2 regions of the Mesorhizobium huakuii genome follow, and region 2 is predicted to be linked to the other one. Evidence: predicted binding sites of a transcription regulator. Region 2 holds the regulator's gene; the other holds the start of a gene.

Region 1 (3,412 bases), 1.2 Mb from region 2:
ACCGGCTTTGGGTAAGCGACATAACCTACGTGGCGATTGCGGCAGGCTTCGTCTACGTCGCGGTCATCTTGGATGCCTGGTCCCGCAAGGTCGTTGGTTACGCCATCGGCCGTTCGATCGACGCGCGCTTGACCGTTGCAGCATTGAAGGCGGCAATCGAACGGCGAAAGCCGCCGCCGGGCTGCGTCCATCACTCGGATCGAGGGGCGCAATATGCCGCGCTCCTCTATCGCAATCTTCTCGCCGAGCACGATCTTATTGGATCGATGGGTCGGCGCGGCAATCCCTACGATAATGCCAAAGCGGAAAGCTTCATGAAGACGATGAAGGTCGAAGCCATCTATCCGATGGCCTATGAAACCTTCACCGACGTCGCTGAGGACCTTCCCCGCTTCATTGATGAGGTCTACAACACCCGCCGATTGCATTCAGCGCTCGGCTATCTCAGCCCGCAACAGTTCGAAGACCAACACGCCCGGAAGATGGTCAAAACTGCCGCTTGATCCTGTCCGCTCCGAGGGGCGCACTCCAAAAACCGCTCATACTTTCCTGGAATTGCTCTTGCTCTATCTCTTTGTTTTGACGCAATTCCCGAGGGAAAGCGCTATGCGCTTTCCCGGGAGGCAGCCGGTAGCCGTTCAGCCATGGCGAGGGGAAGGCGTTCTACTCTCCCCGCCTGTGCAAGCGTGCCATCGCCGTAGATCATGCGGCCGGCGCGGAAGGTGGCGCGCACGCGGGGCACGGGATGGCGGTCCGCCACGACGAGATCGGCTAGAAGGCCAGGCTCGATGGCGCCGCGATCGGTGAGCCCCAGGGCGTTCGCCGGGTTGGCGCTGGTCAGTGCCGTCGCCGCCGCGAGGCCATCGCCCCGCAGTTCCGCCAGGCCTAGCACGGCAGGCAGGATCGAGGCCGGATGATAGTCGCTGGCCAGCATGTCGAGCAGCCCGGCCTCATAGGCCTGGCGGGCGGAAAGATTGCCGGAATAGGATCCGCCAGGCAGCGCGTTGGGGGCGCCCATGGCGGTGTGCATGCCGAGCCTGCGGGCTTCCTGTGCTGCTTCCAGCGTCACCGGGAATTCCGAGAGCGCGGCACCCAGGCCATGGACCAGTTCCACTTTTTCCAGCGTGTCGTCATCATGCGAGGCGAGCACGACGCCGGCGGCCCGCGCGCGGGCCGACAGGTCCTGCAGCGCATTCAGCACATCACCCTGGCCGTTGCGGCCGGCCATGCGCTTGCCGACGACCTCGGATGCGTCCGCGACGGACATGCCGCGTTCCTTGGCGATGCGGGCGATGTAGAGTTCGACGTCGCGATACTGTCCCTGTCCGGGCGTGTGATCCATCAGCGAGATCAGATGCAGCCTGCCGGCATCCATCAGCTTTTGCAGCCTGGGAATCGCCGGGGTGAACGTCACTTCGAAGCGGGCATGGATGCGATGGTCGACCAGCAATTCGTCCTTCATCCCGGCGATGATGTCGATGATCGCTGATGTGTGATCTTCCGAGCGCAGCACGCCGCTGGTGGCGCTGGCGCCGATGAAGGAGAGCGCGGCGTAGGCGGTGGTGATGCCGCAGGAGGCGAGCTTCTTGTCGAGTTCGGCAATGCCGATCGGCATCGGTACATGCACGCCGATGCGCGGCTCGACTTCCCTCTCCACCATGTCGCCATGCATGTCGATGAAGCCAGGCAGCAACAGGCGGCCGCCACCCTCTATGTCGGCATGCTCGACGGGCTTGTCGCGGATCTCGGCGATCCGGCCGTTTTCGATCCTGACGGCGCCGTTCGGAATGACGCGGTCGCGCAGGACGATTTCGAATTCACTCAGCCACATGTCACGTCTCTTGCAAGGAAGCGGTTTCAGGATGGATTTCGCGGGCGACAAGGTCGGCGACATCGTTGGGTGGTGGAAGACGCCGATCATGGCGACGATGCGCCGGCTTGCCGCCGCCTCGGTCACGATCTCTCCAGGACATGTTTTCTAGTTCACCCGAATGCCGGTTTCCATTTGATTTTTATGACATTTTCATGAAAGTCGGCCTTGCCGGACCGCCTGTCTCAGCCGGTACGGAATCGTTCTGACAGCCATTCGGCGGTTTGCTGGCTGGCCTGTTCGGCGGAAAGCTCAAGGCTCAGCCCCTGCAGCAGGCCGTGCAGGAAGATCCCGGTAAAGCAGTCGCCGGCGCCGATCGTGTCGGGCACGGAGACCTGCTTCAGCGGCGTGACGTGGTTGAGCACCTTGCCGTCATAGAGCGAGATCGGGCGCGTTCCGTCGGTCAGCACCAGCGTCTTCAGGCGAGGGCCGGCGATCACTGCTGCTCGCTCCCAGATCGCTCGCGTGTCCTCGCCGGGAAAATCGGCGCGCGATCCGATGACGATGTCGGCCGGGCGAGGCGAGGCGCTGCGCAGCGGAAACTGCGAAATGACAAGCGGGATCGTCCGCAGCGAGGCAACGAGGCCGGCATCGAGCACCAGGGCGTTGAGGTAGGCGGCGTCGCCGCTGACAGGCTCCGGTGCGGCGAAGGGCGGGCGCATCTGGCCGCCGGGGTTCAAAATGGTGCGCTCGCCATTGGGCTCGAGCAGGATTTCGGTGAACCGCGTTTCGCCGGCCCATAGGGTAACGTAGCCGGTATCGATGCCGCTCGCCTGCAATTTGGCGAGCGCTGCCCGGCCATGGTCGTCATCCATCAGATTGCTGATCAGCCGGACCTGGTTGCCGAGCCTGGCCAACTGGGTGCCTGTGTGGAAGCCGCCGCCGCCGAGCCTGACGCTGCGGCCGGAATAGACGATGCGCGCGCCCGAGGCGAGGGGCGAGGACAACGACCAGACCTGGTCGTAATTGACATGGCCGATAACGATGACTGTGCTCATGATCCCTGCTTTTCGCGTAGCGTATCGACGATGAAGCGCTGCGCGAGCAGGCTTAGCACTATGACCGGCACCAGGGACAGCAGGCTGGCGGCCATCGGAGCGCCAGCGGACGTGTGCAGTTCTCGATCGACAATACGAGCCAGTTGCTCAACATGCCGGCACAGGCTGCGAACGGCAGGGCTTGAACAGCCGCTTTACCCGCCCAAAATAAAATCCGCGCAGCGGTCGGCGATCATAATCACCGGGGCGTTGGTGTTGCCGCTGATCAGGCGCGGCATGATCGAGGCGTCGCAGATGCGCAGGCGCGGTACGCCGCGCACGCGCAGTTGCGGGTCGACCACCGCGTCGTCATCGCTGCCCATCCGGCAGGTGCCGCAGGGGTGATAGACCGTCTTGGCGTGTTCGAGGATGTGGTCTGTAATCGCTTGGTCGGAGAGGTCGGCGTCCGCGCCCGGCGACAGTTCCTCGGCGACCACCGCCCGCAGTGCCGGCTGGCGCAGGATGGTGCGGGCGATCTTCATGCCAGCGAGCAGCAAGGCAAGAT
Region 2 (3,412 bases):
TCTACGAGCTCTATCCCAAGCAGACCGCCGAGGGCCAGGTGCTGCTCGACGGCCAGAACGTTCTCGACCGCTCGCAGGACCTCAACCTGCTGCGCACCAAGATCGGCATGGTGTTCCAGAAGCCGACGCCGTTCCCGATGTCGATCTACGAGAACATCGCTTTCGGCGTCAGGCTCTATGAGAAGATCAGCAAGGCCGAGATGGACGGCCGTGTCGAGCAGGCGCTGAAGCGCGCGGCACTCTGGACCGAGGTCAAGGACAAGCTCAATGCCAGCGGCCTCAGCCTGTCGGGCGGCCAGCAGCAGCGGCTGTGCATCGCCCGCACCGTGGCGGTGAAGCCGGAAGTCATCCTGCTCGACGAGCCGGCCTCGGCGCTCGACCCGCTGTCGACCGCCAAGATCGAGGAGCTGATCGACGAATTGCAAGCCGACTACACGATCGTCATCGTCACCCACAATATGCAGCAGGCGGCGCGCGTGTCGAAGCAGACCGCCTTCATGTATCTGGGCGAACTGGTCGAGTTCGACAAAACCGAGAAGATCTTCACGTCGCCTCGCGAGAAGCGCACGCAAGACTACATCACCGGCCGCTTCGGCTGATCGCACGCATACGAGGACCAGGATCATGGCCGAACATACAGTCGCAGCCTTCGACGAGGATCTCGGACAGATCAGCAGACTGATCAGCGACATGGGCGATCTCGCCGGCTCGATGGTCGGCGGTGCCACCAAGGCACTGCTGAATTCCGACAATGCTCTGGCACAGCGCGTGGTCTCCGACGACGCCATCATGGATGCGCGCCAGCGCGAGCTCGACGACCGCGCCATCACACTGATCGCCAAGCGCCAGCCTATGGCCGACGATCTGCGTCATGTCGTCGGCTCGATCCGCATGGCCGGCGACCTCGAACGCATCGGCGATCTTGCCAAGAACATCGCCAAGCGCGTCGGCACCGTCGGGCTCAGCGCCACGCCGCGCGATCTTTCGCACTCCATCGACGCCATGGCGCAGCTGGTGTTGATCCAGGTGCAGGGCGTGATCGAAGAGTATGCGGCGCGCGATGCCGCCGCGCTGGCGAAGCTGCGCGCCGACGACGAGCGCATCGACGTCAAATACACCTCCGTCTTCCGCGAACTGCTGACCTATATGATGGAGGATCCGCGCAACATCACGGCTTGCACGCATCTGCTGTTCTGCGCCAAGAATCTCGAACGCATCGGCGACCATGTGACCAACATCGCCGAAAACGCGTACTATGTCCTGACCGGCACGCAACTGCCCGCCAACCGTCCAAAACAGGACGAGACGGCGATGTCGGCGCCGGCGGCCTGAGCGCAGGGGTAACCAATCGATGATCGCACCACGCATCATGGTGGTGGAGGATGAGGAGCCGCTTGGCGTGCTCCTCCGCTACAATCTGGAATCGGAGGGTTACCAGGTCGAGGTGGTGACACGCGGCGACGAAGCCGAAATCCGCCTGCAGGAAAACGTGCCCGACCTTCTGGTGCTCGACTGGATGGTGCCGGCGGTGTCCGGCATCGAACTCTGCCGGCGCCTGCGGATGCGGCCCGAGACCGAGCGGCTGCCGATCATCATGCTGACCGCGCGCGGCGAGGAAAGCGACCGTGTGCGCGGCCTTTCGACCGGCGCCGACGACTATCTGGTCAAGCCGTTCTCGACGCCGGAATTCATGGCTCGCGTCAAGGCGCTGCTGCGCCGCGCCAAGCCGGAAGTTCTGTCCAGCGTGCTCAAGGTCGGCGACATCGTGCTCGACCGCGAATCGCACCGGGTCTATCGCAAGAAGAGCGAGATCCGGCTCGGGCCGACCGAGTTCCGCCTGCTCGAATTCATGATGCGCCATCCCGGTCGCGTGTTCTCGCGCAGCCAGTTGCTCGACAATGTCTGGGGCGAGACGATCTACATCGACGAGCGCACCGTGGACGTGCATGTCGGCCGGCTGCGCAAGGCGGTCAACAATGGCCGCATGCCCGATGTTATCAGGACCATTCGGGGGGCGGGCTACGCGATCCGCGAGGATTAGGGATATGCTGATATTCAGGTGATGCCGGCCTGCGAATGGCGGTTTCCCGCGCTTCCGGTACTCACGGACCCAAATGTCCGCTCCGTTCCGGTTCTCGGAACCCGCCATTCTCGACTCGGCCTGACCTGAATCTCAACATATCCCTGCGCGTTACTCAGGCAACGTTCTTGCCGGCAACGCCTGACTTACCCTGCCCGCCCGGCGCGAAAATCTCCTGGTCGACGAAGGTCAGTGCGCGCATGGCGCAGCCTTCGCGGATCAGCGGCAGTTCGTTCGGTTCGGTGTCGAAGGAAATCGATTTCGAGTGCTGGCCGCCAGCGGTCTGGGCGATCGCCTCGCGCAATGCCGGCTCGATCAGGTCGAAGGCGGCGGCGCTGACGCCGACCATGGCGACGGGTGCGGGATCGATCAGCGCGAACAGGCTGCCGAGGCCATAGCCGAGCGCCTCGCCGGCTTTACGATAGGCTTCGCGCTCGGGCCCGTCCCGTTCCCGCGCCGTCGCGGCCAGTGCCCGCATCTGGGCGTCGCTGACATCTGCGACCGGCTCGGTGTCCTCACCGAGCTGCCGGGCATTGCGCCAGATGGCGTAGTTGCCGGCATAGGCCTCGACGCAGCCGCGCCGCCCGCAGCGGCAGAGCGCGCCGCCTGGCCGATGGATCATGTGGCCGAACTCGCCGCCCGAGGAATGGGTGCCGGTGAACAGCTCGCCCTTCAACACCAGCCCCATGCCGATGCCGTGCGAAAGCAGGATGGCGATGAAGTCGTCGCGGTAACGCTCGGGATCGCGCCAGCGCAGCGCCACCGCCATCATGTTGCAGTCGTTTTCCATGGTGGCGGGGATGCCGAACTCGGCTTCGAGTATATCGGCGAAGGCGATGTCGGTCTGTGGCGTGATCGGCGACCACAGCATCGCCCGGGCCTCGGTGTCTGTGATGCCCTGGATTGCCAGTGCGATGCGGGCGACGCTGCGCACGTCGATATCGGGATCCTCGAGGCGCCGCCGCACGATGGCGACGCATTCGCCGATCAGCGCCTCGCGCGACATGGTCAGCGTGTCCAGCCGGCGCTGTTCCTCCGATATCACCTGGCCGGCATAGTCGATGACGGCGACGGACAGGAAATTCAGCGACAGCACCACGGTCATGACGGCCGCGGCCTCCGGGTTGAGGCCGAGGCCGACCTGCGGCCTGCCGCGCTTCAGCGAGCCGGCCTCGCTCGGCTTGCCTTCGGCCAGGATGCCTTCACCGATCAGATCGGAGGAAATCGCCGATATGGTCGAATGGCTGAGGCCGGTGGTCGCGGCGATCTCGGTGCGCGAGGGCCGGCCGGCCCGGCGCACGGCCGCAATCACCATGGCGCGGTTGCGCCGGC

What was found. Region 2 encodes PhoB, which activates phosphate uptake and scavenging genes when phosphate is short. Its sites were predicted from a motif close to TGTCATNNANCTGTCAT; they were not measured.
Region 1: a site for PhoB is predicted at 2,015-2,031, ahead of HB778_RS05000 (alpha-D-ribose 1-methylphosphonate 5-triphosphate diphosphatase). Genes of this name have one in related genera too.

What each region holds. Positions count from the first base shown of each region.
Region 1 covers NZ_CP050296.1:1,001,631-1,005,042, reverse strand. Annotated here, with positions in the region: gene HB778_RS05005 (IS3 family transposase) at 1-503, shown strand, start outside; gene HB778_RS05000 (alpha-D-ribose 1-methylphosphonate 5-triphosphate diphosphatase) at 605-1,831, opposite strand; gene HB778_RS04995 (PfkB family carbohydrate kinase) at 2,056-2,868, opposite strand; gene HB778_RS04990 (GMC family oxidoreductase) at 3,063-3,412, opposite strand, start outside.
Region 2 covers NZ_CP050296.1:2,229,225-2,232,636, reverse strand. Annotated here, with positions in the region: gene pstB (phosphate ABC transporter ATP-binding protein PstB) at 1-599, shown strand, start outside; gene phoU (phosphate signaling complex protein PhoU) at 625-1,332, shown strand; gene phoB (phosphate regulon transcriptional regulator PhoB) at 1,352-2,041, shown strand; gene HB778_RS10890 (ROK family protein) at 2,196-3,412, opposite strand, start outside.